4 regions of the Paludibacterium sp. B53371 genome follow, and region 1 is predicted to be linked to each of the others. Evidence: riboswitches for the same ligand, from Rfam matches in the RefSeq annotation. Region 1 holds a riboswitch; each other region holds the start of a gene.
The links. Region 1 has a riboswitch for cobalamin ahead of JNO51_RS03620 (energy-coupling factor ABC transporter permease). Riboswitches for the same ligand answer to the same signal wherever they lie in the genome.
Positions count from the first base shown of each region.

Region 2: linked by a shared signal. The riboswitch ahead of JNO51_RS08650 (cobaltochelatase subunit CobN) and the one ahead of JNO51_RS03620 (energy-coupling factor ABC transporter permease) in region 1 are both predicted to bind cobalamin.
Region 3: linked by a shared signal. The riboswitch ahead of JNO51_RS15715 (PAAR domain-containing protein) and the one ahead of JNO51_RS03620 (energy-coupling factor ABC transporter permease) in region 1 are both predicted to bind cobalamin.
Region 4: linked by a shared signal. The riboswitch ahead of JNO51_RS16165 (TonB-dependent receptor) and the one ahead of JNO51_RS03620 (energy-coupling factor ABC transporter permease) in region 1 are both predicted to bind cobalamin.

Region 1 covers NZ_CP069163.1:758,973-766,530, reverse strand. Annotated here, with positions in the region: gene JNO51_RS03650 (hemin ABC transporter substrate-binding protein) at 1-376, shown strand, start outside; gene JNO51_RS03645 (iron ABC transporter permease) at 373-1,377, shown strand; gene JNO51_RS03640 (ATP-binding cassette domain-containing protein) at 1,379-2,143, shown strand; gene JNO51_RS03635 (energy-coupling factor ABC transporter ATP-binding protein) at 2,186-3,070, opposite strand; gene cbiQ (cobalt ECF transporter T component CbiQ) at 3,089-3,868, opposite strand; gene JNO51_RS03625 (hypothetical protein) at 3,869-4,207, opposite strand; gene JNO51_RS03620 (energy-coupling factor ABC transporter permease) at 4,209-4,874, opposite strand; cobalamin riboswitch at 5,006-5,219, opposite strand; gene pelG (exopolysaccharide Pel transporter PelG) at 5,326-6,696, opposite strand; gene pelF (GT4 family glycosyltransferase PelF) at 6,696-7,558, opposite strand, start outside.
Region 2 covers NZ_CP069163.1:1,799,167-1,806,724, forward strand. Annotated here, with positions in the region: gene JNO51_RS08635 (cobyric acid synthase) at 1-791, opposite strand, end outside; gene cbiB (adenosylcobinamide-phosphate synthase CbiB) at 895-1,833, shown strand; gene cobD (threonine-phosphate decarboxylase CobD) at 1,826-2,818, shown strand; cobalamin riboswitch at 2,936-3,121, shown strand; gene JNO51_RS08650 (cobaltochelatase subunit CobN) at 3,275-7,294, shown strand; gene JNO51_RS08655 (putative cobaltochelatase) at 7,291-7,558, shown strand, end outside.
Region 3 covers NZ_CP069163.1:3,287,066-3,294,623, reverse strand. Annotated here, with positions in the region: gene yjeM (glutamate/gamma-aminobutyrate family transporter YjeM) at 55-1,641, shown strand; gene JNO51_RS15715 (PAAR domain-containing protein) at 1,854-2,180, opposite strand; cobalamin riboswitch at 2,384-2,596, opposite strand; gene JNO51_RS15710 (cation:proton antiporter) at 2,871-4,310, shown strand; gene JNO51_RS15705 (hypothetical protein) at 4,348-4,818, shown strand; gene bamE (outer membrane protein assembly factor BamE) at 4,954-5,538, shown strand; gene JNO51_RS15695 (cysteine hydrolase family protein) at 5,610-6,134, shown strand; gene JNO51_RS15690 (ABC transporter substrate-binding protein) at 6,221-6,949, opposite strand; gene JNO51_RS15685 (SHOCT domain-containing protein) at 7,110-7,558, shown strand, end outside.
Region 4 covers NZ_CP069163.1:3,381,017-3,388,574, forward strand. Annotated here, with positions in the region: gene pip (prolyl aminopeptidase) at 1-211, opposite strand, end outside; gene JNO51_RS16140 (5-formyltetrahydrofolate cyclo-ligase) at 229-885, opposite strand; RNA gene ssrS (6S RNA) at 927-1,110, opposite strand; gene JNO51_RS16150 (cell division protein ZapA) at 1,136-1,450, opposite strand; gene JNO51_RS16155 (hypothetical protein) at 1,447-1,653, opposite strand; gene JNO51_RS16160 (cobalamin-binding protein) at 1,675-2,568, opposite strand; gene JNO51_RS16165 (TonB-dependent receptor) at 2,624-4,660, opposite strand; cobalamin riboswitch at 4,792-4,995, opposite strand; gene JNO51_RS16170 (histidine phosphatase family protein) at 5,066-5,677, shown strand; gene JNO51_RS16175 (SPOR domain-containing protein) at 5,720-6,592, opposite strand; gene JNO51_RS16180 (type III pantothenate kinase) at 6,589-7,305, opposite strand; gene JNO51_RS16185 (biotin--[acetyl-CoA-carboxylase] ligase) at 7,302-7,558, opposite strand, start outside.

The DNA of each region.
Region 1 (7,558 bases):
ACCGGCACGAGTGCTGTTCATGCTCAACGCCGCCCCGGGCCAACTGCTGGTGGCCGGCAACGGCACGGCGGCCGATGCCATGCTGCGCTATGCCGGCGCGCGCAATGCCCTGCAAGGTTTCAATGGCTATCGCCCCATGACCGCCGAAGCGGTGGTCGCCGCCCGACCGGATGCCCTGTTGCTCTCCGGTGACGGACTGGCGGCAGCTGGTGGCGTGGAAGGCGTGTTGCGGCTGCCTGGCGTGGCACAGACACCCGCCGGCCAGCAGCGGCGTATCTTGTCGCAGGATGCCCTGCTGCTGCTCGGCTTCGGCCCGCGCCTGCCGCAGGCGGTCGACTGGCTGGTGCAGACCCTGCCTGCAGGACAAAACTCATGAGTGCGCGCCAATCTGCCTTGTGGCTGGCGCTGGTCGGTCTGGGACTGCTCGCCCTGTGCGCCCAGTTTGGCGCCGTGGCCATTGGCTGGCATGACTGGCTGGCGCCGTGGCAGGGGCCGCTGAACGGCAGTGGCTGGGTGCTGTGGCAATTGCGGCTGCCGCGCCTGCTGCTGGCCTTGCTGGTGGGGGCGGCGCTGGGGCTGGCCGGCTCGCTGACGCAGGGGCTGTTCCGCAACCCGCTGGCCGACCCGGGTCTGTTGGGCGTCAGCAGCGGAGCGGCCTGCGCCGCTGCACTGTGCATCGTGCTGGGACACAGTCTGAACCTGGCCGAGCCACTGCGTCAGTGGCTGCTGCCGCTGGCGGCCTTTGCCGGCGCCTTCGCGGTCTGCATCGGACTGGATCGTCTGGCCCGCTGGCTGGCGCCCGGCTCGATCAGCGGTCTGCTGCTGTGCGGGATTGCCCTCAACGCCCTGGCCGGTGCCCTGATCGGACTGTGTACCTATCTGGCCAATGATGAACAGCTGCGCAGCCTGTCATTCTGGACGCTGGGCTCGCTCGCAGCCGCCAACTGGTTGCTGGCCGGCCTGCTGTTGGTTCTGATGGTGCTGACACTCTGGCGCCTGCCGGCGCTGTGTCGCCAGCTCAATGCGCTGGCGCTGGGAGAGGCCACGGCAGGTCACCTGGGTATCTCGGTCCTGCGCCTGCGCAGTGCGGTGACCTGGCGCGTGGCGCTGCTGGCCGGCATCACCGTCGCCTGGTGCGGCATGATCGGCTTCATCGGGCTGATCGCCCCGCACATTGCCCGCCGTCTGGGGCAGGCAGATCAAGTCAGCAGTGCCCCGCTCTCCATGCTGATCGGCGCCCTGCTGCTGTTATTGGCCGATACCCTGGCTCGCTCGCTGGCCGTGCCGGCGGAAATGCCGGTCGGTATCTTCACGGCCCTGCTCGGCGTGCCTTTTTTCCTCTCGCTGCTGCGCAGCCATTCCCTGTCCCGGAGCTAGCATGGATACCTTGCTGCAACTACAACACTGCCGGCTGGCCCAGGGCCAGCAATCTTTCGGCCCCTTCAGCCTGGCCATTGGCCCGGGTGAACGGGTCGCCATCCTCGGCCCCAGCGGCGCGGGCAAATCCACCTTGCTGCATGCCATGGCCGGTGATCTTCCCCCTCAGTCGGGCAGCATCCTGCTGGCCGGTCGGCCGCTGGCATCCTGGTCGCTCCCCGCCCTGAGCCGCCGCCGGGCCGTCCTGCCGCAATCCACCCGGGTCGCTTTCGCGTTGACCGTCGAGCAAGTCATCGCCCTGGGACGCCTGGGCCGAGAGGATGGCCTGACCGGCCAGTTCGTGGCCGCGGCCGCGGCCCTCGCCGCCTGCGGCCATCTGCTCGGACGCAGCATCGACAGCCTGTCCGGCGGCGAAGCGGCGCGGGTGCATCTGGCCCGGCTGTTTGCCCAGCTATGGGATATTCGCCAGGGGCTGATTCTGGTGGACGAGCCGCTCAGTGCCCTGGACCCCGGCCTGCAACACCTGCTGTCACGCCAGCTCGACCGCTTTGCCCGCGAACGCGGCCATGCCCTGCTGGCGGTACTGCATGACCTGAATCATGCCGTTCGTCATTTCGACCGTTTGCTGTTGTTGCGTGCCGGGCAACTGGTGGGCGATGTGCCGACCCGAGCGCTGGACCAGACCCTGCTGCAGGCCCTGTACGGATTGCCATTCAGCCGGGCGCACACCGACAGTGGTCAGGCAGTGTGGCTGCCGGCGGCTTGATGATGCGAGGGCCAGGCAACGCCCGCCCCGGGAACAGAGAGATTACCCCTGGCAGGTACGCGGCGCCGGGGAGGAGAAAGTCAGCGGCCTATCCGCCTCCTCGGCCGCCAGCACCTGTCGCAGCAGGGTACGGGCCTGACCGATGCTCAGCGGCAGCGGACCTTCCGGGATCAGGCCGTCGCGCATCAGGATTTCGGCCAGATGAGCGACCCGCGGCAACCGCAGATCGATCGCCCGGACCACCTCGCGCTGGTTGAACACTTCAGCCGGACTGCCGCCCAGCAGCATTCTGCCGCGATCCAGCAGAAACACCCGATCGGCCAGCAAGGGCACGATATCCACATCATGGGTGGCAAACAGCAGGGTCACACCCAGCTCACGGTTGATCTGATTCAGCAGCGACACCAGCATCCCGGCGGCCTTCGGGTCCAGCGCATTGGTCGGCTCGTCGAGCACCAGCACCTTGGGACGCATGGCCAGCACGCAGGCCAGAGACAGGCGCTTCTTTTCCCCCCCGCTGAGATTGAAGGGGTTGCGACTGAGGTAATCGCTCATCCCGACAACCTCCAGCGCCCATTTCACCGTCGCGTCCAGCGTCTCGCCGCGCTGTCCCATATTCATCGGCCCATAGGCCACTTCACGGTACACCGTGGCATTGAACAACTGGTCGTCGGCATCCTGAAACACCATGCCGACCTGACGGCGCAAGGCCGGCAGATTGGCACGACAGACGGGCAGGCCTGCCACGGTCACCTGTCCCGAGCTCGGCAGCAACAGACCGTTGAACAACTGGAACAGGGTCGACTTGCCGGCGCCGTTGGGGCCAAGCACCGCCACCCGTTCACCGGCAGCAATCGACAGATCCAGCTGATGCAGGGCCTGACAGCCATCGGGATAGGTGTAGCTGACCTGATTCAGCTCGATCATGGGGTGTGTCATCGGTGGTCAACCCAGCCAGTAATTGAAAAAAGCCAGCAAGCTCAGTGCGCACAGGCCAAGCAGGCCGACATAGTAATCCCGCCGGGAGATGGCCGAACGGAAGTGCGTCATGACCGGACTGTTCTCGTCATAGCCGCGCGCCAGCATGGCCTGATAGATGCGCGTGCTGCGATCCAGCGACTTGATGAGAATGCTGGCCGCCAGCCGGCCGACATCGGCCACACGCCCAAGCCAGCCGGCCTCGGCCCCCAGGCGGCTCAATTGCGCCCGCCGCATGGTCTGTGCGGTGTCCTGCAGAATGAACAGGTAGCGGTACATCATCTCAGCCAGCTCGATCATGATGAGCGGCACTCGACAAAGCCGCAGGGTCGCCAGAATCTCCACCATCGGGGTCGTCATCGCCAGCAGCGCCGCCAGGGTCACGGCAGCCATGATGCGCAGGAACAGCAAGCCGCCGTATTGTAGCCCCTCGGCATACACCCTGAGCGTCCAGCCCCAGAGCGGGACTTGCCACAGCACCTGACTGCCGCGCGTCAGCATGACACTGAGCAGCACCACCCAGGCAATACCCAGCGGCATCAGCAGACGACGACACAAATCGCGCCCGTTGAGCCCCAGCAGCGCGAACAGCGCCAGCGCCCCCAGCCACAGCGCGAGCGCCAGCACACCATGCCGCAAAGTCGAGGCCACGACGACCGCCGCCAGCAACAACAGGGTCTTGATGCGGCCATCTGCCCCGGCCGCGGCCGAGGCAGCGACGGCATCATGGCGTGCCAGGCTGACCACTCAGTCTTCCTGCTGACAACGGCACTGACCTTCACGCCGCCCGAAAAGCCGCAGCCAGTGATAGCCGACAATCAGACCGGCAAAGAAGTTGGCAACCGAGAAAGCGCCGACCTGGGCATCGCCCGGCAGCTCAAGGAAGGGATGATGATCGCGCTGCGTGACCTGGGTCGCCAGGTTATTCACATGATCATCCGTGCCGGCGGCTTCCATCTGGTGTGCACTCATATAGCGTGCCGAGACAAAGATGAACAGCAGCAAGGCACACATCACGGCCAGCATGCAGCGGGTAAAGCCATCGAAGAAACGGTTCTGCGACAGATCGCGTGCGGGATGTGACATCTCAGGCTCCTTTGCTGACGAGGATGCCGGGCAACAGATCGGGCCGGCGGCTGGCCATCGCCTGCAGCACGACGGCGGTAAACACCCCCTCGGCCAGGGCCAGGGGCAACTGGGTCGGGGCATAACCCATGAAGAAAATCATCCACTGGGTCAGCAGCGGCATATTGCCGTGCAGACTCCAGGCCAGCTCGAAGGCACTGACCAGATAAGTCATCAGGTCACCGACCACCCCGGCCAGGCCGGCGGCCAGCCACAGCGGGCAATTCAGCGCGCGCAGGCTTTTCCACAGCACATAGCCGGACAGGGCGCCGGCGATCCCCATCGAGAAAGTATTTGCGCCAATCGTGGTGATACCGCCATGACCAAGGAAAATTGCCTGGAAGAACAGCACGATGGTGGAGATGACCGCGGACGCCCAGGGCCCGACCAGAATCGCCGCCAGCGCCGTGGCGCAAGGATGCGAGCATGATCCGGTCACCGGCACCGGCAAGTGCATGGCGGAAATGACGAAGACCGCCACGCCGATCATGGCCAGGAACGGCTTATAGGACAGGTTTTCCTGTACCTTGCGTTTGATCTGATAAATCCCGGGAACGACGAACACGGCGGTCGCCGCGTACCAGACTGCGCATGCCTGTGGTGACAGGATGCCATCTTCAATGTGCATGAACTGCTCTCCCTTGCGAAGAACGGATCCGGCGGATCCAAGCCGGCCAATCACCAAGGGAAATCCGATCCGGAGCCACACACCGAAGTCGCAGGCGCACAACCGCAGAACCGTTCCCCACCCCAGAGATTGGCACTACCGATGACCCAGGCCGGTCTTCTGGCTCGCCTTCATCCTCCTCGGCCGGCCTTCCCGCACCGCAAAGCGGCACAGTGGCATGTGGCAGATTCGTCAGGCCTACAGCAGCGGGGGCTGCGCCGGACTGGCTGCATGGCAGCGTCACCGGCTTCCCGTTTCACTCCTCCCATGGACATGGGTCAGAGCACCTGGATCAATTGTCATGTCAGGACGACGTGTCGTCCGACATAAAATAGCTTCGCAGTATACCCCTTTGTCAAACAAGCCGCGCGGAGTCAGGTCAAGTCCAACGCACAAATGTAGCCAGTTGCGCTTACTGCAGCATGTAGGTTTCGTACTCAAGCCGCTCCAGCTTGCGATCCAGCGCCGCCAGCCCGATCACCACCGCAATCAGCATGGCTCCGGCAAACCCATAGCCATACCAGGCGGGGTTGAGTTGCAAGGTGATTCCCGTCAGCAGCATGTTGAGCAACAAAAAACCGCTGGTCGCCGCCAGCACCACGCGACGTTTGTCGAGGTAGAAAAAAATGTTGATGATGCCGAGGAACACCACCTGCAGGCTGGCGGCAATCACATCGACCTGCAACAGCGGCAGGTACAGGACCGAGATCCCCAGCCAGCGCAACAGCTCGGCGCCGCTGGCAAACAACAGGATGGCCGCAATCGACTGCACCTTGACGATCTCGTACAGCCCGGTACGCAGGGCATCGACCATGCCGTTGCGGACATTCTCGATATGCTGCAGCGAAGCGCCTTCCCGGACCGCGCTATAGAAGGCATCGTAATACTCGACGAAATCGGTTTCGATGCGCATCAGGAACACCGCCATGCCGGGAATGATCGCCAGATAGGCCAGAAAGACCGGCATATCGTAAATGATCGAGGCATGCAGCGGGCCGATCACCGCCTGACCGGTGGCCGGGGCATACCAGAACATCAGCTTGTCCACCCAGATACCCAGGTTGTACAGCAGACCGATCCACATCAGCGCGGTATGGCGATGGGCCTTGTGGAACATTTCAAACGAAATGAACAGACGGCCGGGAAACTCACGGTAGATCAGCAACAGCAGACCGAACAGCAGCACGCACTGACCGAGCACGAAGCCGGCCAGCAGCCCCTCCAGACCATGGGTATTCAGCAGCAGCGAGCCCACGACGGTGGCGCCGTAACCGATCAGGAATACCAGCAGGATATGCATGTACCGTTTCTGACCGGAAAGGAAAATGGCGGCGATCCAGATATTGGCCAGGATCACGAAGCCGCTGAGCATGAACAGGCGATACACCCCGGATGTACCGTGGAACAGCCACAGAATGGTCGGCACGCCAAACAGCAACGCGCCCAGATTGATCAGCAGCACGACGCCGTGAAAATTCGACAGCACCAGATCTTGCCGCTTCTCGAACAGGCGGTCGGCGGTAAAGCGGGTATAGGCCAGCTGGAACGGACCGGTCAGCACCAGACTGCCGGCGATCAGATAGGTGACGGACACCTGGAACTGGGCAATCAGAAAGGTCGGGACCACAAACGGCAGGCTGAGCACACCGATCAGCAGGATGCCCACGATGGACAGCATCCACGGACCGGCACTGATCAGGCCGGCATAGGTATACGCCTGCAACAGGCCTGCCAGCGAATTACGCCGCAGCATCTTGCGCAATTCAAATCCGATACCGGCCATCAGCGCCCCTCCCCGCCATCCGGCGGCATCGCCAGCAAGCGTTCATAGCGTTCACGATAGCTGCCAATCATCTGCGCCTGCGTGTAATAGCGCTCCACCCGGGCGATGCCCGCACGTTGCGCTGCCTGCCAGCGCGCCGGGTGCTGCAGCAGGGACAACACGGCACCGGCCAGGGCTCCGGGGTTGGCAATCGGCACCACTTCGCCGGCGCGGCCCAGTGCGGCATCCTCACCGGGGCGGCCGTCAATCAGCTCGCGACAGGCACCGACCTCGGTGGTGACGGCCGGTACGCCGGCGGCAAAGCCTTCCAGCACCACCAGCGGCAGGGCCTCCGAAATCGAGCTGAGCACCACCAGTCCCACCCGCGGCAACAAATCCTCTACCTGCTGCATGCCGAGAAAGCGCACTTTCTCGCTCAGGCCGAGACTGGCGACCAGACGGTGGCACTCATTGGCATAGTCTTCGTCTTCATCATCCGGACCCGCCACCCAGGCCTCGGCCTCGGGCATGGTGTCCAGAATCGTCAGCATCGAACGGATGAAGGTTTTCACGTCTTTGATCGGCACCACCCGGCCGATCAGGCACAGCACGGGGGGAATGGCGGCCGGTCGCAGATCGCGCAACCGGGCAAACCGTTCGAGCTGAATGCCATTGGGAATGGTGCAGGTCTTTTCCTCGGGCGCACCGTCGCCGATCTGGCGCTGGCGGTTGCCCTCGTACAGGGCGACGATATCGCTGGCCGAGTCGTAACACATCTGTCCCAGCGCCATGAAAAAACGCATCCAGAGATCGCGGAAATAGCCGATCTGTGCAGCATCGCGCTCGAACACGCTGCGATTATCGCGAATCCACTGACTCTGAA
Region 2 (7,558 bases), 1.0 Mb from region 1:
ATGCGCGGATAGACCGGTGCCACCACGCGCAGGACCGCACGCCCGGTACCGGCTTCGGCCGAGCCTTTCTGGCTGATGCTGTCCTCGGCCTCGATATGCAAGCCCATCAGATAGGGCAAGACCCCGAGCACCGGCTTGCCGGTCTTCTGCACCAGCCAGTCCAGCCCCGGCTGCAGCAGAGCGATGTCACCGCGAAAGCGATTGATGACAAACCCCACCACCCGCTGGCGCTCGCTGGGCGACAGCAATTCGAGCGTACCGACCAGATGGGCAAACACCCCGCCGCGATCAATGTCCGCCACCAGCAACACCGGGCAATCGACCGCCTCGGCAAAGCCCATATTGGCAATATCGCCCTCGCGCAGATTGATCTCTGCCGGGCTGCCGGCCCCTTCCACCACCACGCACTGATACTGTTCGGCCAGCCGGTGAAACGACGCCAGCACCGCCTCACGGGCCTTGGGCTTGTAGGCGTGATAGGGCACGGCATCCATATTGCCGATCGAACGCCCCTGGATGATGACCTGTGATCCCATATTGCTGTTCGGCTTGAGCAAGACCGGGTTCATATCGGTATGCGGCTCAATGCCACACGCCAGGGCCTGCACCGCCTGCGAGCGTCCGATTTCGCCGCCATCCACGGTCACGGCACTATTGAGCGCCATATTTTGCGGCTTGAATGGCGCAACGCGGACACCGCGCCGGGCCAGCAGACGGCACAGCCCGGCGGCCAGCGTACTCTTGCCGGCGTCCGAGGTGGTGCCCTGGATCATCAGGGTTTTTGCAGACATGATTTGATCTCCGGACGCGCATTTTTCTTGCACTCGTCCTAGAATGGCGACTTTTTCCATGACCCATTCGGGTCGCAAGAGCCGAATTATATAGGCCGACAAAGTGATCAACGCCAGTTTTCTTTTGCTTGCCCTGCTGCTCGACCGCCTGCTGGCCGAACCGCGCCGCTACCATCCGCTGGTTGGATTCGGCCGCCTGACGCAAGGCGTAGAAGCCATGTTCTACCCGCGCCACCCCGACACCGAACCGGCCTGGCGCATGCGCCTGCGCGGGCTCTGCGGCATTAGCCTGCTGTTGCTGCCCCTGACACTGCTGGCCTGGGCCCTCGCCCGTCTGCCGCTGCTGGGCAACGCCGTCGCCGTGCTGTTGCTGTACCTGGCCATTGGCGCACAAAGCCTGGCACAGCACGCCGAAGCGGTGGCCAGTGCGCTGGAGCAGCACGATTTGCCGCTGGCACGCCAGCGGGTCGGCATGATCGTCAGCCGCCAGACCGACGAGCTGACAGAAAGCCAGATTGCGCGCGCCACGGTCGAATCCGTCCTGGAAAACGGCGGTGACGCCGTGTTTTCCGCACTGTTCTGGTTTCTGCTGGCCGGCGCTCCCGGCGTGGTGCTCTACCGGCTGGCCAACACGCTGGACGCCATGTGGGGCTATCGCAATCAGCGCTACCAGTACTTCGGCTGGGCCGCGGCACGCTTCGATGACCTGCTGAACCTGATTCCGGCGCGACTGACCGCGCTGACCTATGTCCTGCTGGGCAACACCCGTGTCGGCTGGCGCTGCTGGATGGCACAGGCCTCGACCTGGTACAGCCCGAATGCCGGGCCGGTCATGGCCGCCGGCGCCGGCGCCCTGAATCTCTCGCTGGGCGGCGCGGCGGTATACCACGGCAAGATCAAGGCGCGCCCCGCCCTCGGCGCCGGGCGCGAGCCAGAAATGGCCGACATCCGCCGCGCCGTCGCCCTGGTCCGGCGCGGCATGTGGGCCTGGGGACTGCTGGGACTGCTGGCCGCATTGTGCTGGGGAGGCTGGCATGCTTAAGCACGGAGGGGGACTGCGCGCCGCCGCGCGACAATACGGTATCGCCCTGGAAGACTGGGTCGACCTCTCGACCGGCCTCAACCCGCATGGCTGGCCTGTTCCGGCCATCGAGGCCAGTAGCTGGCAGCGCCTGCCGGAGCTGGACGACGGTCTGGAGCAAGCCGCCAGTGACTTCTACGCGGCGCCACAACCACTGGCCGTGGCCGGCTCGCAAGCCGCCATCCAGACCCTGCCGCGCCTGCGCCCGCCCTGCCGGGTCGGCATGCTGACACTGACCTACGCAGAACACCCGTACGCCTGGCAAAAGCAGGGACACCATGTTCTGCGCCTGGCACCGGAAGACATTGATGCCGCGCTGCCGCAAGTGGACGTGCTGCAGCTGTGCACCCCCAACAATCCGACCGGCTGGCTGCCCGAGCCGGCCCAACTGCGCGAATGGCATGCGCGCCTGCGTCAACGCGACGGCTGGCTGGTGCTGGATGAAACCTTCCTCGACGTCACACCGGAACGCAGCCTGCTGCCGCTGGCTGGACAGCCCGGCCTGATCATCCTGCGCTCCATCGGCAAATTCTTTGGCCTGGCCGGCGCGCGCGCCGGCTTTGTTTTTGCCTGGCCAGCGCTGATCGAGGCACTGCAGGACGAGCTCGGCCCCTGGACCCTGGCCGGCCCGGCACGCCAGGCCGTCAGAATGGCCTTGCAGGACCGGGCCTGGCAGGCGGCCATGCGCCAGCGCCTGCCGGCCGAAAGTGACCGGCTGGCCACGCTGCTGCGCCGGCATGGCCTGGCGCCAGGCGGGTCCACGCCGCTATTCCAGTGGGTGTGCCATCCGCAAGCGGCCATGCTGCATCGGCAATTGGCCAGCCAGGGCATCCTCACCCGCTTATTCGACGCGCCGCCAAGCCTGCGTTTCGGTCTGCCAGCGCAAGAAAGTGACTGGGCGCGACTGGATCAGGCGCTGGCCAGCTTCACCCTGGTCAAAAGCTAACGCCGGCGGCACAGGCAAACGATTGCCTGTGCCGCCGGAGGATACTCCCCCCTCCTATCCCGACCTAAGTCAAACTTTGTTCATTTTTTTACCAAAGTTACCCATTCATCACGTAATATTCGCCCTTTACATGACGGTGCCCGTGTTGCAACGGGTGAAACGGGAATGCGGTTCAATGCCGCAGCTGCCCCCGCAACTGTAAGCGAAGAGTCTGAATCCACTGCCACCGGGCATCCGACCGGGAAGGCGATTCAAGGCGATGACGCGCGAGCCAGGAGACCGGCCGTCAGACTTGTCGACGTGAGCTAGAACCAGTCGGGGTGTACTGGTGGACAAGCATGCAGACCGGACCATTCTCCCCAGACTGCTGCCCTCGCTCTCGACGACACAACGTCATCCGAGGGCGCCGATGCACCGCTACCATTTCCTGTCCGTCCATGCTGCCGAAGGTGTGGCATGAGTCACGGCATTGCCCTGCTGAGCCACGCCGGCACTGATCTGTCCGCCCTGCTGCGCGCCCCGCTGCCCGCCGACTTTGTCGCCGTCAACGGCATCAACCTGCAAGCCATCGACAGTGCTGAGGCCATGCAGCAGTTGCTGAACGGCCCTTTGCGCGACACCAGCGTCTTCGTGGTACGCGTCCTGGGCCGCGCCGAAGCCATCGCCGGCTTCGACCTGTTGCTGACCCATATCCGCCAGCACCATCACCATCTGGTGATCATCAGCGGCACCGGCGAGCCCGACCCGGACCTGACCGCCCTGTGCAATGTCGGCCACGGGCTGCAACAGGAAATCAACGCTTATCTGCAGGCTGGCGGCAGCGACAATCTGGCTCACATGCTGCGCTGTCTCTCCGACCGCCTGCTGATGACCGGTCATGGCTATGCCGAGCCGCTCACGTTGCCGGACCACGGCCTGTACCATCCGGAACTGGGCGCCCTGGCAACGCTGGATGACTGGCGCGCCATCCGCAACCCCCAATGGCCGACCGTCGGCCTGGTGTTCTATCGCGCCCACTGGCTGTCCGGCAATACCCGCTTTGTCGATGCCCTGATCGATGCCCTGCACGAGCGCCAGCTGAACACCCTGCCACTGTTTACCGCCTCGCTGCGCACGCCGGGCGAGCAAGGACTGCCGGCGGCGCTCAATGATCTGCTGGCCGAGCCGATCGAGGCGCTGGTCAACACCACCTCCTTTGCCATCGGCGAAGTCAACCCTGACGGTGCGACCCAGGCAGGCTGGTCGGTGAGCGCATTTGAGCAACTGGATGTGCCGGTATTGCAAGCCATCACCAGCAATATGACCGAGGCGCAGTGGCTCGCAGCCGACCGCGGCCTCAACCCGCTGGACACCGCCATGAACGTGGCACTGCCGGAGTTTGACGGCCGACTGATCAGCGTGCCGGTTTCCTTCAAGGAGGCGCATGCCGATCAGGCCAGCAGCGAAACCAGCTATGCCCCGGTGCCCGACCGGGTCCGCCGTCTGGCCGGCATCGTGGCACGTCAGGTCAGGCTGCGCACCACCCCGGCGCACGAGAAACGCATCGCCTTCATCTTCACCAACTCCAATAGCAAGGCGGCACAGATCGGCAATGCCGTCGGCCTGGACTCCCCCGCCTCGCTCTGGGCCATCCTGCAAGCCATGCAGACCCATGGCTATCAGGTCGAGGGACTGCCGGCAGACAGCACCAGCCTGATGCACCAGCTGATTGACCGGGGAGCCTACGACCAGGACTACCTGACCAGTACCCAGATGATGCAGGCGATTGCGCGGGTGCCGGCGGCACGCTACGCAGCATGGTTCGCCGAACTGCCCGCCTCGCTGCAACAACGCATGAACCAGCGCTGGGGTGAGGCCCCCGGTACGGCCTATGTGCATCAGGAGCAGCTTTACTTCTCGGGCATGCAGTTCGGCAATGCCTTTGTCGCCCTGCAACCGCCGCGCGGCTACGGCATGGATCCGGATGCCATCTATCACACCCCGGACCTGCCGCCGACCCACCACTACTACGCTCTGTATTGCTGGCTGCGCGACGAATGGCAGGCTGATGCCATCGTGCATGTCGGCAAGCACGGCACGCTGGAATGGCTGCCCGGCAAAGGCGTAGGTCTGTCACAAGACTGCTTCCCCGATGCCGTTCTGGGTGACATGCCGCTGTTTTATCCCTTCATCCTGAATGATCCGGGCGAAGGCTCGCAGGCCAAGCGCCGCGCCCACGCCGTCATCATCGACCATCTGACGCCACCGATGACCACGGCAGACACCTATGGACCGCTGGCACAGCTGACTCAGCTGGTCGACGAGTACTACCAGGTGGAAATGCTGGACCCATCCAAGCTGCCGATCCTGCAGCAGCAGATCTGGGATCTGATCAAGGAGGCCAAGCTGGATGCTGACCTGGGCGCCATGCTGGCGCATGGTCATGACCACGATCATGACCATGCCCACCCGCCGCTCAGGCCCGCCACCGCAGCCAGCAGCGGCTACCGCACCCCGGTCAAGGGGGCGGCCCACTACCGTCCGGCGGGCAAACCGCACGCTGCTCACGGCCATCACCATGGCCACCCGCACCCCCACGATCATGACCATGACCATGGTGACCACCATCACCATGATCACGATCACCACTGGGACGACACACCGGACGAGCACGGCGTCCCGAAGACCCTGGCCGGCATGGACGGAGTCGATGTCGCGCACCTGATCGAAGACATTGATGGCTATTTGTGCGAACTGGGTGCGGCACAGATTCGCGACGGTCTGCACATTCTCGGCCAGGCCCCGCAGGGCGAAGCGCTGATCGACATGCTGTGCGCCCTGACCCGACTGGCCAATCTGCAGATTCCTTCCTTGCCCGGCAGCGTGACACGCGCCCTCGGCCTGGACCCGGCCGCCCTGGAACAAGACAAGGGTCGTCGTCTGGAAACGGTACCAGCCCGGCTCGCCAGTCTGAGTCCACGACCACTGGTCACCCATGCCGATGCGCTGGAAGCGATTGCCGCCTTGTCGCGTCAGCTGGTAGCCGGACTGGCCAGCCATCACTTTGCCCGCGAAGCCATCCCTGCCTGCATCGCCGCCGCGCTGCCCGGCATGGCACCGGATCCTGCATTACTCAGCGTACTGGACTATCTGTGCAGCCAACTGGTACCGGACCTGGCACGCACCCGCGAGGAAATCGACAACCTGCTGCACGGTCTGGCTGGCGGCTACGTGCCGGCCGGACCCAGCGGCGCGCCAACACGCGGCATGGCTCATGTCCTGCCGACCGGTCGCAATTTCTATTCGGTCGACCCGCGCAGTCTGCCGTCGCAGGCCTCATGGAAAATCGGCGCCGAGCTGGCACGCGAAGTCATTGCCCGCCACCAGCAGGAGACCGGCAAGCTGCCCGAATCCGTCAGCATCAGCGTCTGGGGCACCAGCGCCATGCGCACCCACGGCGATGACATTGCCGAAATCCTGGCCCTGCTCGGCGTACGCCCGGTCTGGCAGGCCGAGAGCCGTCGCGTACAGGGTATTGAGGTCATCCCGCTGACCGAACTGGGCCGCCCGCGCATCGACGTCACCGTGCGTATCAGCGGCTTTTTCCGCGACGCCTTCCCGCACCTGATCCATCTGGTGGATCAGGCGGTGGAAACCGTGGCAAGGCTGGACGAGCCGGTCGAACAGAATTTCCTGCGCAAGCACTATCTGCAGGATCTGACACAGCAGATTCTCGGCCAGCAGACCGAGGCCCAGGCCCTGCTGCGGGTCTTCGGCTCCAAACCCGGCACCTATGGCGCCGGCATTCTGCCACTGATCCAGCAGCAGAACTGGCAGGACGAGCACGACTTTGCCAGCGCCTACATCAACTGGGGCGGCTATGGTTACAGCCGCCAGCACAATGGCTGCGATGCCCGCGATGCCTTGCGCCATCGTCTGGCCGGCACTGAAGTGGCGCTGCACAACCAGGACAACCGCGAGCACGACATTTTCGATAGCGACGACTATCTGCAATACCACGGCGGCATGATCGCCACCATCCGCAGCCTGAGCGGCCGTCAGCCCCGGCAGGAGTTCGGCGACAGTCACAACCCGGATAACCCGGCGGTGCGCGGTCTGAAGCAGGAAGTCCTGCGGGTGTTCCGCAGCCGGGTGGTCAACCCCAAGTGGATCGCCAGCATCCAGAAGCATGGCTACAAAGGCGGTCTGGAGCTGACCGCGACCGTCGACTACCTGTTCGGCTACGACGCCACCGCCCACGTGGTCGACGACTGGGTCTACCAGACGCTGGCAGAACGCTATGCGCTGGACGCCGACATGCAACAGTTCTTTGCCGACAACAATCCCTGGGCGATGAATGCCATCACCGAGCGTCTGCTGGAAGCGGCGGAACGCCAGCTGTGGGCCGAACCGGATGCCGACACCCTGGCCCGCCTGCGCGCCCTGCACCTGCAGAGCGAAGCCTGGCTGGAAGCACGCGGAGAATCGCGATCATGAAGCAGATTTACCCCTTTGCCGCCATCGTCGGTCAGCAGCAGCTGAAACAGGCGCTGCTGCTGTGTGCCGTCGACCCGACACTGGGTGGCGTGCTGATCCGCGGCGACAAAGGCAGCGCCAAGAGTACCGCTGCGCGCGGCCTGGCCGCCCTGTTGCCGCATATCGCCCGTACCCCGGGCTGTGGCTACAACTGTGATCCGCAACACCCGCTGGCGCACTGCCCGGTGTGCCAGGGCACCGACCATGTGCCACAGGAAAGCCCGG
Region 3 (7,558 bases), 1.1 Mb from region 1:
ATCGTGTCAGCAAAGACTCCAGCTCATAAAATTACATTGGTTGGATTCGTCCTCATGTTCTTTACCTCGGTACTTGGTTTCTCCAACGTATCGCGCGGTATTTTCTACATGGGTCAATCCTCGATTCTGTTCTATGTATTCACCGGCTTCTCGTTCTTCCTGCCGTACTCCATCATCTGTGCCGAGATGGGTGCCAGCTTCAAGAGCGAAAAGGGCGGTATCTTCTCGTGGATCGAGAAGAGCGTTGGCGGCAGCTTCGGCCGCAAACTCGGCTTCATCACCATCTTCATGTGGTGGTTCTCCTACGTGGTATGGATGATGAACGTGGCCTCGATGATCACGATTCCGTTGTCCTATGCCATGTCGCCGTTCATTGATGGCGGCTTCAGCCACGCCACCAGCCTGGTCAAGGAAGCCCTTGGCCCGATCGGCATGGGCGTGATCGGTATGATCGTGATCTCGTTCGTCACCTACCTGATCACCCTCGGCGTCACCAAGCTGGCCAAACTGGCCTCCATCGGTGGTATCGCCGTGATGTCGCTGAACGTGATCCTGCTGGTTTGTGCCTTCATCATCCTGGCAGCCCACGGCTTCCATCCGGCCAGCTCCTACAGCTGGGCTGACATGACCACCGTACCGAAATTCTCCAAGTACGCTGGTGATGGCATCACCGGTCTGGTTGGCCTGTTCGGCTTCGCCGTGTACGCCATCTTCGCCTACGGTGGCGTGGAAGCCGTCGGTGGTCTGGTCGACAAACTGGAAAACCCGGAACGCAACGTCAAGCGCGGTCTGCTGATCGGCGCCGGCGTCGGCATCTTCGTCTACTGCTTCGGTATCTTCGCTGCGACCTGGTTCATCGACCGCAACTCGCCGCAAGTCCTGCATGACGTCATGAAGACCAGCCAGGGTGGTACCGGCCTGTTCTACGCCGGTAACGCCGTGTACTACTTCATGTACACCCTGGGCGCGACCCTGGCCAGCAGCCTGGGCGCTGCCGCCAGCACCTGCAACACCATGGGTAACGTCTTCGCCGCCTACACCGGCGTGTCGATGTTCTGCGCCCTGACCGGTGCCTTCTTCGTGCTGATCTACGCCCCGCTGAAGCAAATGATCGAAGGCGTGCCGCAAGGCATCTTCCCGGCCAGCTGGAGCAAGGAAAACCAGAACGGCATGCCGACCGTGGCACTGCGCTGGCAACTGGGTCTGGTGATCGTGCTGATCGCCCTGGGTACCTTCGGTGGTGACGCCGTGGCCGACCTGATCCAGAACCTGGTGACCCTGACCAACGTGACCATGACCGTACCGGTGATCTTCATCATCTACGCTTACATTCACTACCTGCGTAACGATGCTGTAGAAAAGCCGATCCGCATCTTCCGTTCCAACGGTTCGGGCATCTTCATGGCCTGGTGCGCCATGCTGACCATCGGCTTCGCCAACCTGTTCACCGTGGCCTCCCCGCTGTATCACGCCTACCTGGGTGAAGACGTCGGTGCCAACATGAAAGAAGGCATGATGTCCATCATCGGTGTGGTGGTCTTCGCACTGATCGGCTGGTTCATGGTTGCTCGCTACGAACGCCATGTTGCCCAAGGCAAGCTGCCGATGCCGGAAGCCAAGGCAGAACTGGGCGGCAAGTAAGCCCACAAGCAGAACAGGCGACGCCCTGCGTCGCCTGCCATCCCGAAAAAAGCCGTTCATCTGACGATGAACGGCTTTTTCATCGAACGGGGTCAGGTCTTGTATTTTGCATCCCGGCGCAAAATGCACATCGAACAGAACGGGGTCAGGTCTTGTATTTTGCATCCCGATGCAAAATACAAGACCTGACCCCGTTCTCTCGCTGCTGCGACTCAGGCCACCTTGCCCGGCAGATAATCCGGATCCAGGAACCCCGCTACCGACTTGTCCGACGGCATCACTGCACAACAAGACTGCGGACTGGAAATAATGTAATCGCCATTGGCCAGCGCACTGCCGACAATCGCCGCCGGCCGACCGGCCAGCAGCAACAGACTGCCGGCACCCGAAATGATCACCGTCTCCGAACCATCCGGATAACGCACCGTATCGCCCACCCGGGCAATCAACTCCATCTCCGAAGTGGCCGTCACCACCTCGCCCCCATAACGGGTTTTCGAACCGATCGTCGCGACCAGATAAGATTGCTGTTGCTTCATGATAGCTATGCTCACAAGGGTGTTTCCCCCCACCGGGGAGACAAGCGGCCACGGACACACCGCGCCGAACCAGGCGAGAACACCACCACGGGGACAGAGCAGACAAGGCGCAGACAGGCAGGCCGACACACGGCTGCAGGCAGAGCACCACTCCCCACCCCGGGGACGGATCTCGCGGGACCTCCGCACTCCCAGACAGGGGGCAGAGCACCCAGGAATCAGGCCGGTCTTCTGGCTTGCCTTCCACCTCGGCGACCGGCCTTCCCGGACAGACAACATCCAGTGGCATGGTGATCGCGTCGTCAGGCCTACAGCAGCGGGGGCTGCGCCGGCATGGCTGCAACAGCAGCGGCACCGGCTTCCCGTTTCACCCCGTTCCGAAAGGAACACAGGGCACCTGAATCCAGGGCGCCATGATCCCGCCGGGCGGAAAACACGTCAAACGATAAAAAATCAGCATGTTGTGCGCGCTTCGCAACACCCCCCGCACGGGGTCAGGTCTTGTATTTTGCATCGAAACGCAAAATACAAGACCTGACCCCGTTCTGTGCGCCGGGGCATTCAGAATCGCGACTCAATTGATCGAAAGGGGGTCAGATTGCTTTAACCCTCATGCCAGCAGGGTAGGGCGGTGCTACCATCCGCGACGAGCGCAGGGAGAAGCCCGCATTGAACGTCGGAGGGCGCTGTATGAAAAGAGTTTTTTGGCATGTACTGGGTTATGGCACCGTGCTGGTGCTGTCTGTCAGCCTGCTGTTGTGGATCCTCAGTCAGGGCCCGCAAGGCACCCCCGTCTGGCTCAGCCAGGCCGCCAACGAGTCCGACGACTGGCTGGCCTCCCTGCAAGGCACACTCGGCCACAACGCCACCCTGCCACTGGTCGGCCTGCTGATGCAGATCCTGATCATCCTGACCTTCTCCCGTCTGTGCGCCTTTGGCCTGCGAGCCATCGGCCAGCCGCCGGTCATCGGCGAAATGCTCGCCGGCATCCTGCTCGGCAAATCGGTTTTTGCCCAACTCTGGCCGCAGGGCTTTCACTTCGTGTTTCCCGAAAGCGCCATGCCGCAGCTGTACTTCTTCAGTCAGATCGGCCTGATCTTCTTCATGTTCGTGGTCGGCCTCGACCTGCGCCTGTCCAGCCTGCGCCAGCGCGCCGGCACCGCCATCGTCGTCTCCCACGCCAGCATCCTGCTGCCCTTCCTGCTCGGCACCCTGCTGTCGTTCTGGCTCTATCGCGACTATGGTCCGCGCCACGTGGCCTTCTCGTCCTTTGCCCTGTTCATCGGCATCGCCATGAGCATCACCGCCTTCCCGGTACTGGCGCGCATCATCCACGACAAGGGACTGAGCGGCACGCCGGTCGGCACCCTGTCCGTTGCCTGCGCCGCCGTCGATGACGTGACCGCCTGGTGCCTGCTCGCCGGCGTGCTGGGCATCGTCAAGGCCGGCAGCCTGCACCACGCCGTCATCGTCCTGCTGGCCTCGACCCTGTACGTCGTGCTGATGATCAAACTGATCCGGCCCCTGGCCCACCGCCTGCTGTGGCCCGCCACCCAGAGCGGCACCTTCACCAGCGCCCAGCTCGCCTTCGTCTTCTGCGTCGGCCTCGGCTCGGCCCTGCTGGCCGAAGTCATCGGCATCCACGCCCTGTTCGGCGCCTTCCTCGCCGGCGTCATCATGCCGCACGAACTCACCTTCCAGACCAGCCTGAGCGCGAAAATCGAAGACCTCACCGCCGTGGTGCTGCTGCCGATCTTCTTCGCCTACACCGGCATCCGCGCCGAAATCGGCCTGCTCGACAGCTGGCATGCCTGGCTGGTCTGCGGCGGCATCATCCTGGTCGCCACCGTCGGCAAAGTCCTCGGTGCCGCACTCGCCGCCCACTGGACCGGTGTCCGGTGGCGCCAGTCCTGGGCACTGGGCGTACTGATGAACACCCGTGGCCTGATGGAACTGGTGGTGCTCAACATCGGCTACGACATCGGCATCCTGACCCCCACCATCTTCGCCATGATGGTGGTCATGGCCCTGGTCACCACCTTCATGACCTGCCCGCTGCTCGGCCTGCTGCTGCCCACGCTGCAACCCAAGACCGCCATGCGCTACAACCCCGCTCCCGAACGCGCCTGACCCGTCAAAAAAACGGCACACATGCCATAATCCAGCCATGTGTGCCGCCATCGAATACGACCAGCAACGTTACTACTACAAAGACAGCCCGCGTCTGCCGGTACTGCGCCGCGACGGCAGCCTCCTCTGGGTCCAGTGGGGCCTGCCGCACGGCGCCGACATCAGGGGCGTGCCGGCCGGCGCCTGCGCCCGGCGCGAAAGTCTGCTGGCCGGCAAATGGACCCGCCTCAAACCGCGCCCGGTCAAAATCCCCTGCAGTGCCTTCATGGAGCGCGACAACAAGCGCGCCGAACACTGGTTTGCCATCGACGGCCAGCTGGCCATCCAGGGCGCCCTGATCCTGCTCGACAACCCCATCCAGACCCGTAGTAACGGAGATCAGCGCGCCATCGTCTACGTCGTCACCGAGCCTGCCCTGGGCGGAGTGGCTGCCATCCACGAGCGCCAGCCGCGGCTGATTCCTCTTCAGGCCGACATGCTGGAACGGCTCAGCACCCAACGCACTTAACCTATCGCAATCAATCAGACACAATCCGTCACAATGCATGTATTTGTAAATTATAATGTCATGCCGCGTCGATACCCGAGTGGTGTCAGCGCCGGGATTGATCCTAGATAGAGATAAAGTGACTAAAAAATGAAGATGACTGGCTTCGTAGCAAGTGCTTTCCTGTTGGCACTCCTGACCGGCTGTGCCGGTACCGACTTCAAGCGTCCCGGCACGGCCGACCTGGCCCTGGGCAAGTCCACCATGGCGGATGTCACCCGTGTCATGGGCAGCCCGCGCCAAACCGGCGAAATCCTCAAGAATGAGCAGAAAGTCCAGATGGCACAGTATGCCTATGCCGTCTCCGGCGGTACCGGGCATCGGCCCGGTGTCATTCCGGCGCGCTCGATGACCTTCTCGACCTTCCAGGATGTGTTGGTGGGTGAAGAATTCATCGGCTCGTTTGCCGAAGATGCCACCGACTTTGACGACAGCAAAGTCAGCGCCATTCAGAAGGGCAAGACCACCCGAGATCAAGTCACCGCCCTGCTCGGCAAACCGAGTGGCCAGGCGCTGTACCCGCTGATCAAACTCAAGACCGGCAATGCGGCCATCTACCACTACGTCCAGGTCAGTGGCACGGTCTTCAGCCTCAAACAGTATCAAAAGCTGCTGATTGTCACCTTTGACGAGAACAACATCGTCAACGACGTCGAGTACGTGAGCAACGGCACGCTGTAACAGCATGAAGCCCGGGGACGGGCAGCCTGATGCCCGTCCCACCTCCCAGCCCATGAAGAAAGCCAAGCCCCATGCCCGATACCGCCTTGCTCATCATTGACGTCCAGAACGGCGTGGTCGACGCCGAGCCGCGCGCCGCGCGCCTCGACCAGGTGCTCGACAAACTCAACCTCGCCAGCGCCAAAGCCCGCCAGCGCGGCTACCCGGTCATCTTCATCCAGCACGAAGAACCCGGCCTGGAACGCGGCAGCGACGCCTGGCAACTGCACCCCGGTCTGGTCCAGCAGGCGGGAGACCATTACCTCGGCAAGACCTATGGCGACAGCTTCTGCGACACCGGCCTGGCAGCATTGCTTGAACAGCATGGCGTCCGCCAACTGTGGATCGGCGGCTGCGCCACCGACTTCTGCATCGACAGCACCCTGCGCAACGCCGTATCACGCGGCTACGAAGTCCACGTCATCAGCGATGCCCACACCACACTCAGTGCCTTCGCCCTGACAGGCGAACAAGTCATCGACCACTTCAACGCCGCCTGGCGCGCCACCAGCGCCACCCCCAAGCCCCTGCACGTCGTACCGGCAGAGCGCCTGTAAAGCAAACACCGAACAAAACACCGGGGTCAGGTCTTTCATTTTGCATCAAGACGCAACATGAAAGACCTGACCCCGCATCGGATCACTCAAGGTTTATAGCCGTAGGCGTCGTAAATCCGCCGCACCGCACCGCGCTTGTACATCGCCTGCAGCCGCTGGTTCAGATCGGCAATCAGTGCATCCGGCATGTCCCTCTGGCAGGCCAGATACATCTCGGTCCGGTTGAAGGTCAGCACCGGCTCAATCCGGTCCTGCAAGCCCTGCCGGCGCAACCAGTACTGGCCGATCAGCTTGCCGGTAGCCCAGAAATCGATCCGCTCCAGCATCAGCTTGCGCGGGTTCAGATCATCACTATTGGCCACATCCACATTGAAACCGCGTTCGGTCAGCCAGTCGACAATCGCATCGCCCTTGTAACTGCCAATGCGCGAATTGCGCAGCGCATCCGTCAGGGTAGGGTGGCTGGACTGCTTGATGGCAAACAACACCCAGTCGTTATAAACCAGCGGACCGACCCACTTGTACAGCGCCTCGCGCTCCGGCGTGCGCGACATCGAATACACACAGGTATTCGGCTGAATCCGCGCCATCAGAATCGCGCGAGACCAGGGATACAGCCCCACACTGAAATCGATGCCGGCTGATTGCAGCAACTGGCGCACGATCTCGGTCGACACCCCGCTGACCTGACCCTTGTCATCCAGCATGTTGTAAGGCGGATAAGTTTCTGTCGCCAGCGTCAGCCGCTCCGCGGCCAGCACGGGCAGACCCGACAGCAGGCAGCACATCAGCCCGCACCGCAGCCAAAAATTCATGACATCATCACCAAAACAATCGCAGGATTCATGTATATACCATTGCGGCCCGCCAGGGCAGTGCAGACGAATAAAAACAAGATGATATGTATTGCCGTAAATCAAAGCCCGACAGAGGCGCTCTGCTAGCCTTGAACTGTCCACCACACAGGAGCAAGCCATGCGACAGAGCACCATGCTGCGCTTGATGAAACTGCTTTGCCTGTTCGGCCTGCTGGCCGGACTGACGGGCTGTGCCACCACCCAGGATGAAGAGTCGTTTGACGCCTCCGTGACACGCAACTACCAGATCCTGCTGAAAAACGTGCAGAACTCGGTCAAATACGACCCGTACTCCAATGCCATCCACTACGACATCAACCAGATACAGGCCTACTACAACAGCTACCTGAATGCCGTCAGCAACGAAACCGGCCTGATGGGGATCTGGGGCCCCATGACCGTTGCCTATCCCGAGAACTACATCAACACCACCGACCGCTACGTCGCCGCCGACTATGCCCAGGCCAACGGTGGCACGCTGGCCGCCGCCCGGCTGTTTGCCGCCAACAACGGCTGGGTCATTACCCGCGCCGGCTACAACGTCGATGGTAAAGGCTATGCCGGCTA
Region 4 (7,558 bases), 1.0 Mb from region 1:
GGCCACTGCCGCGCTGGTCGAACAGCACCGCGCGGTAGAACCCCGGGTCGAACAACTGGCGACACATCGGCGCACAGCCGTCCCCCGGCCCGCCATGCAGGTACAGCACCGGAAAACCATCCGGACGACCACACTGCTCCCAGTACATCTGGTGCAACTCGTCCAGGCGCAGCATGCCGCTTTCGTAGGGGGCGATGGCAGGATAAAGCATGGAGAACGATTTCCCGATCAGGGCTGAAGGTCAGCCTGCATTGTGCGGGAGTTGGCGGTGACAGCGCAAACGTTTGTCATGGCCGGGCCAAAGCGGAAAATCCCGGCCTCGGTCACCAGCCAGTCGAGGCGGATGTCCCAGGCCTCGCGCGGGACGCGCGCCACGCGCTGACAGTCAAACGCCACCCCGACCAGCAAGGGGCGCTGCCGACCGGCAGCGTGCAGGGTGGTATCGTAAAAGCCACCGCCCTGCCCCAGCCGATAGCCATCCTGATCGACCGCCAGCAGCGGCACAAACAGCACGTCCAGCCGCTCGGCGCGCAGCACCGGGCCGGCATATTCGGTAATCGGATAGCGCGGGTGGCGATACCAGCGGTCGTCCGGGCCAAGGCGCGAGAACCACAGACGGCGCCCCTTGTCGGGGATCACCGGCAGATACACTGTGGCGCCGCGCTGCAGGGCACGGCCGAGCAGGGCTTCGATATCCAGCTCCGAGCCAGAAGCCAGATAGCCGCCAATCCGCTTGCCCCGCCGCAGGAAACGCGCCGCCAGCCGGGCGATCTGCTGCTCGGCGCGCCGCCGCTGCGACGGCGGCAGGGCCATGCGTGCGCGACGCACAGCACGACGCAGGGCCAGTTTGTCATCGGGCAGCGTGGTGATTGGGGGGGGAGTCATCTGGGGGACCATCATCCGCATGGGGTGGGACGATCGGAAGAGAGGCCCCCGCGAGTGCCGTTCGGGCTAAATTCGCTTGAACCCTGTTTCCAGGGGGTCGCCTGCCTCACACATCGGGCGCATCCTCGAGGGACGCGGCGCGCCAGTGCTACTTACTGCTGGCAACCAAAGCGAACGCATTGGTTCAAAGGAATTGTTGAGCCGTCACAAACACCGCAGGGGGTAACCGGTAAATCTGTTAAAGCGGCAATCACTCAAACAGTGACTGCTGGCTTTCTTGCAAGGCGGTTTCAGCTGCCTCGCTCATATTGCGTATTCTACGTTGAAAGGCCGCCATCTCCAAGCCTTCCCCCACTTTTGTTTTTAGCAAGTCGTGGGCAATATTCAATGCCGCCATGATGGCAATTTTGTCGGCATCAACAATTTTACCCTGGCCGCGGATGGCTTCGATCTTTTCTTCCAGCAGATGCACTGCTTCCAGCAGCGTATCGCGTTCTTCGGCGGAAGTCCCGATGGTGAAATGCCGCCCGAGCAGCGACACATCCACTTGCACGATTTCGCTCATGCGTCCTCCTCGGTGCCCGGCAAACGCTCGATCAGCGTGGCCACACGCTGACGGGTTTCTTCCAGGCGGAAATGCAGATCGGCATTTTCCTTCAGCGCCTGTGCCAGTGCTTCGGACAGACGGGTGTTCTGCACCCCCATCTCACCGATGCGCGCAATCAGCGACGCGACCCGGGTTTCCAGTGATTCAAGTTCTTTGTCCATGGCGGCGAGCATAGCCAAGCCTCAGCGAGGCGTCAAACCGATCACCTGACGCGCATGGTCAAGCGTGGCGCAAATGGCCTCAGCCCCCAGCGCCAGACGCGGGCCGGGCCGACTGGCCAGATCGACATTCACCGCATAGCGCGTGCCCTGTGCCACCGCCGGAATCGCCTTCCAGCCATCCCAGATCGCCAGCTCCTGCGTACTGGCGGCCAGCATCACCTGCGGCCGTCCGGCAATCACCGCCTCGCGGCTCACCTGCGGCGCCGGCGCGGCCAGCCCGGCAAACAGATTGCGCCCGCCACACAGCTGCAGCACCGCGCCGACATAGCTGGCATTGCTGACGGTAAACAGCGGCGACTGACTCATCTGATAAAACACCGTCACCGGCGGCCGGCCCTGGTAACGCTGCCGCACGGCGGCAATGCGCGCCCGATAGGCGGCAGCCGCCTGATCGGCCACCGCCGGCGTACCGCTGAGTCGGCCGAGGGACTGCAGCTCGCGCGCCACATCGTCCAGCGCCAGCGGATGGCTGACAAACACCGCCACCCCCTGGGCACGCAAACGCTGCAACAGCTGCGGCGCACTGCCATCCTTCCAGGCCACCACCAGATCCGGCCGCTGGCGCAGAATCGCTTCCAGGCTGACGCCCATCAGATCCCCCACCTGCGGCAGCTGTTTCGCCGCCGGCGGGTAATCGCTGAACGCCACCGTCGCCACCATGCGCGAACCGCCCCCGGCGGCATACACCAGCTCGGTGGTGGACGGCGCCAGCGTGACGATGCGCCGGGCAGGCTGCGCCAGCGTCACCGGCGTGCCGGTGCCGTCGCGCACGCTGACCTGGGCGTGGGTATTCCATGACGCCACCACCCCTACCAGGGCCAGGGTCAACCGGACAGAAAATCGATTCGTTTGCATAGTCGGCATGATAGACCGCCCGCTGGGATGGCGGGCGGTGGGCGGGGGTTCGAACTTAGAAGTTAACGGTCAGCGTCGCCTGATAGGTACGCGAGTCTGAGGGATAAAGACCATACCCGGTAGCCATGCCCGTGCTTGGGTCAAGGATCACAGCACCATAGGTTGCATAGTGTCTATCCAGTAGGTTATTGATGCTGAAGGAGCCGCTCAAATTGCGCGAGAACTTCTGCGTCAATTTGGTGTTCACCACAGTATAGGCAGGTAGCTGGTTTGGATATTGATTCACCTGATCATTGTCCATATATTGCTTGCCTACGTACTGAGCATCCACATTCAGCCGAGTATTCTCTCTTATTGACCAAGATATCCCAAGGTTGGCCATTACCTGAGGGACCATTGGAATAGACCGTCCTACAAGGCTGCTCCCGCTGTAACTACCCTCTTTAAATGTGGCTTTTTGCCAAGTTAGGTTGCCATGCAGATCAAGTACCTGCATAAGCCGCGTTTGCCCCTCTACTTCAAGCCCCTGGTGACGTGTCTTAGGCAAATTCACATTTGCCCCGTAATTTAATGTAATGGCATTCGGAATATAAGCAATCTCATTAGTCACATCAGAGCGGAATATATCAATTCGAACACGACTATCGCGGTTAACCCACTCTGCACCAAGCTGCTGATCGTGAGACAGTTGAGGTTGGAGGGCAACAACATTGTTGTTATTGACTAGCTCATCGGAGTTTGGCAGGCGGAAGCTCTGGGCATGATTCGCAAAAAGACTCCAGTCTGACCCTAATGCCTGCCTCATACCCAACTGCCATGCATGCAGCTCCAGATCTGTGGTCGAACCAAAGGTTGCATAAGTATTGGTGTTATGAACAAGATCATCTACACGTTGGACGCGACCACCGATGGTGATACGCGCGCCAGACCAAAGACCTAACTCTGCTTCAGAAAACAGTGCCTGATGTCGTTGCTTGGAAGATGTCGAGCTGAGATAGGGAAATGCATTTGGCAGATTATTAGAGTTATCCGTAGCATTCCCGAACATCCAGTCGGTACCGATTGTGACACGATTATCCACAGCAAAAGGCAGGACATAACGTAGGCTGCCACTATCTTCAGTCAGCAACCGTTGGTCCGACCACCAACTAGTTGTATGAGAAAAGCTATTCGGCCCATAAGTCGAATCCGTACGTTTATCACGTGAGGCCAATTGGAAATAGAGACGGCCAAGACCTATGGCTTGATCACCCTGCACGCCAACCTCATTATTTTTAACAAAGCCATTGTCATACAACTTATTCGAGATAGTCGGATTAGTATTAAACTGATTCACGCCGTTTGCTGGCTGCACATACACAGGACCTGGTAGTCGCTCACTATCGCTACTAGAGCGGACATACAGGCGCACTTTGCCATCGTCGAGCTTCCAATTTAGCCCCAAACCACCTGCGTCCCTGCGTTCATCATTGTTAAGGCGATAATGGTCAGTTTTCAAAGACTGGCCATAACCGTCCAGGCTGAAGCGTACCCCTGCCAAATTGAAATGGGCATCTGTTTGACGTGTGTTAAAACTGCCAAACATCTGAGTCAGACTCACCGATGACTTCTCTGGATAACCTGCGGTGGTGATGATATTTATCACCCCCCCAGTTGCACCACTCCCATACTGAACGGCGCCACTGCCACGCACAACTTCGATACGCTCAATACTGGCTAAAGGAATATAGCTCAGGTCAGGGGCGGCAAGATCATTGGTATTCTGTTTCACGCCATCGACCAAAATCTGCGTATTGCTGATACCGCCTATGCCAAATCCATGCAAATCAACCTGAGAGGAGGTTCCACCCATATTAATTACATTGATCCCGGCAGCAGAGGACAGCACTTCCTGCACCGTGCGGGCACTGCTGTTGGCGATATCCTGCGCGGTAATCACGCTAACGCTGACCGGCGCCACGCCACGTGTCTGCGGTACACCACTGGCGGTCACAACCACGTCACCACCATTGAATTCGGGAAGATCATCGGCCAGGGCAGCGCCGGCAAAGCAAAGCGCGACCAGGGCGACACCGTGTCTGAGTTGGAACATGTTCTCTGTCATCCGTAAAAACATTTTTATTGCGGCACGCCAAGGACAACAGCACGACAGAATGACACCGGCAGGCATACAGGCTGTGTGATCGCTTCCCCGCGATACGCCAAGCATTGTGGGGTGTGCATCCACTCACACCCTGGCCAGGCCGGTCTCCGGGCTTGGTCACTGGCTTCGCGCCTTCCCGCCCGAGGGCAGTGGCTGGTTGCGAAGCCCTGGCGTAGGGACACGCCGGACCTTACCGTTGCGGGGGCAGCGCCGGTCTTGCACCGGCTTCCCGTTTCACTCGCCTGGCCGACTGGCTGGCAAGCACCTGACGGCGGCATTATACCCGTTTGTGGTTGCCAGAAAACTTGACTTGGAATAAGGTCATAAGCCTTTGTCAAACCTGACAGATCTGCCATGAACCCCTATACGCTGACGCTGCTGCGTCACGGCGACATCGACCACCAGAACCTGCTGACCGGCCAGCGCGAGGCAGCGCTGACCGAAGCAGGCAGTGCCATGATGGACCGCAGCTGGCAACAAATCGCCGCCCTGGCGCCGGTCTCCTGCATGGCTACCTCCCCGCTCAATCGTTGCCGCGAATTCGCCGTCCGGCGCGCGCTGGCCGCCTCGGTCCCCCTCAAGGTGGATGAGCGTTTTTCCGAACAGGATCTGGGGGAATGGGAAGGCGTGCCGCTGAGCGAGCTGGGCGAACAGACACCGAATTGGGAGGCGCAATGGCGCCAGGGCGAACTGACGCCACCCGGCGGCGAATCGCCGGAAGCCTTCCATACCCGCGTGCTCAGCGGCTTTTCTGCCTGGATCGCCGCCTCGCGCGGCTGTCACCGCGTGCTGGTGACCCATGCACCGGTGATTACCATCCTGCTGGCGGAATTACTGGAAATGGAACGGAGTGTGGCACGGCTGATCACGGTTCAGCCCGGCGGCTTCGTGCAATTGTCGATTCTGCAGGATCATCCGGCCTATCTGATGCGACTGGACGCGCCATTGGGCGGCGGAGCGGCATGAAAAAGGGGCGGATCGCTCCGCCCCTGCTGATCACCTGATCGCCTATCGTCCGCAGGCGACGGTCTTGAGGGCAATGCCCGGCGTCAGGCGCTGTTGCAGCGCACCGAGCGCCTTGAACTGGCTGTCGCTCAGATCGCTGAAATCCAGACGGGTCAGCTGGGTTTTGCCCCGAGCCTGGATCTCGGCCTTCGGGTAGCCGGCCTTCTTCAGTTTGTCGACCAGTGCCTGTGCCCCCTCCTGCTTGCCGAACAGGCCCAGCGACAACGCCCCCCTGAAGTCGCCTTCGTTCTGCACCACGTAGTTGTCGAATCCCTTTTGCGCCAACTCACCGGACAGTTTGCTGCTGGCCAGCTTGGCCGGGATGTAAACCCAGTAGCGCAGATTACCGCCTGTCGCACTGCTGTCGTCCACCAGCTGGCTGTGCATTTGCGCCGACTTGAGACGCAGCGTCGGCAAGCCGCCCTTCACACGATCCAGCAGCGCCTGGCTCAGGCCACCCCACTGGGCGCACTGGCGGGCCACCGGCTCGCCGGCATGGGCGGCCGGCACCGAGGCAACCTTGGCTTTGTCGTGCGCGGCGGACTTGTCATTTTGGGCGGGTGCCTTGGCAGCAGGCTTGTCACCCTTGGGCGACACGGCGGACTTGGCAGTCGGCGCCGAGGCCGCCGGGGCCGATGCGGCCTTGCCGAGCGGCGAAGTGACCGTCTGGGTCAGGGTCAGGGGTGCCGAGGCCACGAAGGGCGCCGAGGCGGCCATGGCTGCCGACGCCTGCGGCTGCCAGCCGGCCGGCAATACCTTCAGTTGCTCGGGTGAGACTTCATGGCTGTGGATATCCACGGGATCGTGCTGGCGCAGCAAGGCCACCACGCCGACAAACAGATTCAATGCCACGACCAGGCCCAGAAACCACTTCATGTCTTGTCCGCCACTTCTAATAAACCGGTAAGTACCAGATTATCCACGATCTCACAGGGGCTTGCGAGCAGCGGGGCGATTTTGCCGGCATCCCCGCCACTGAGCAGCAACGGCGCCAGCGGACGACCGGTATGCTGCGCCAGCCGCAGCCGCAGCCGCCCGATGGCGCCGGCCATGGCATCCAGTGCCCCGCTGGCCAGCGCATCGGCTGTCTGTTGTGGAAAATCGCACCATTGCCCGGCGGGCTGATCCAGCCGCGCAGTGTTCTTTGCCAGTGCATCCAGCATCAGACGATAGCCCGGCATGATCAGGCCGCCAAGGTAGTCCCCCTCGGCGGTGAGCGCCTCGACGGTCAGCGCGGTGCCGGCACTGGCCACCACCACATCGCCCTGCACCAGACGGCGGGCCGCCAGCACGGCCAGCCAGCGATCCACCCCCATCTGGCGCGGATCGACATAATGATTGCGTACCCCGGCGGTGACCACGGCTGTCTCGACCCACTGCAGCGGACACGGCAGTTGCTGTTCGATGCGATGACAAACTTCGGGCTGCACCACGGCGGCACCATAGGCGCGGGCCAGCGAAAAGGACGCCAGCTGCGCCGACAGGGTTTCAATGGCCTGATGCTCCAGCGCCCCCTGTGCCAGACATTGCTCGCCCTGATACACCGCCCACTTGATGCGGGTATTGCCGGCATCGATCAGCAAAATCATGTCGCACTCCGCAAGCTGACTTCCCCGACATGAAACACCTGCCGACCCTGCGGGGTATCCACCAGCAGGGCGCCATTGCCAGCCACCCCGCGCGCCACGCCTTCAATCGGCTGGCCATGCGAGAAGCTCAGCCGGACCGGCTTGTCCTGATGGGTAGACAGTGCCATCCATTCCGATGCCAGCGGCTCGAAACCATGTTGGTTGAAGGCGCAAAGCACCTGATGCAACTCGTTGAGCAGCAGGGCCAGCAAAT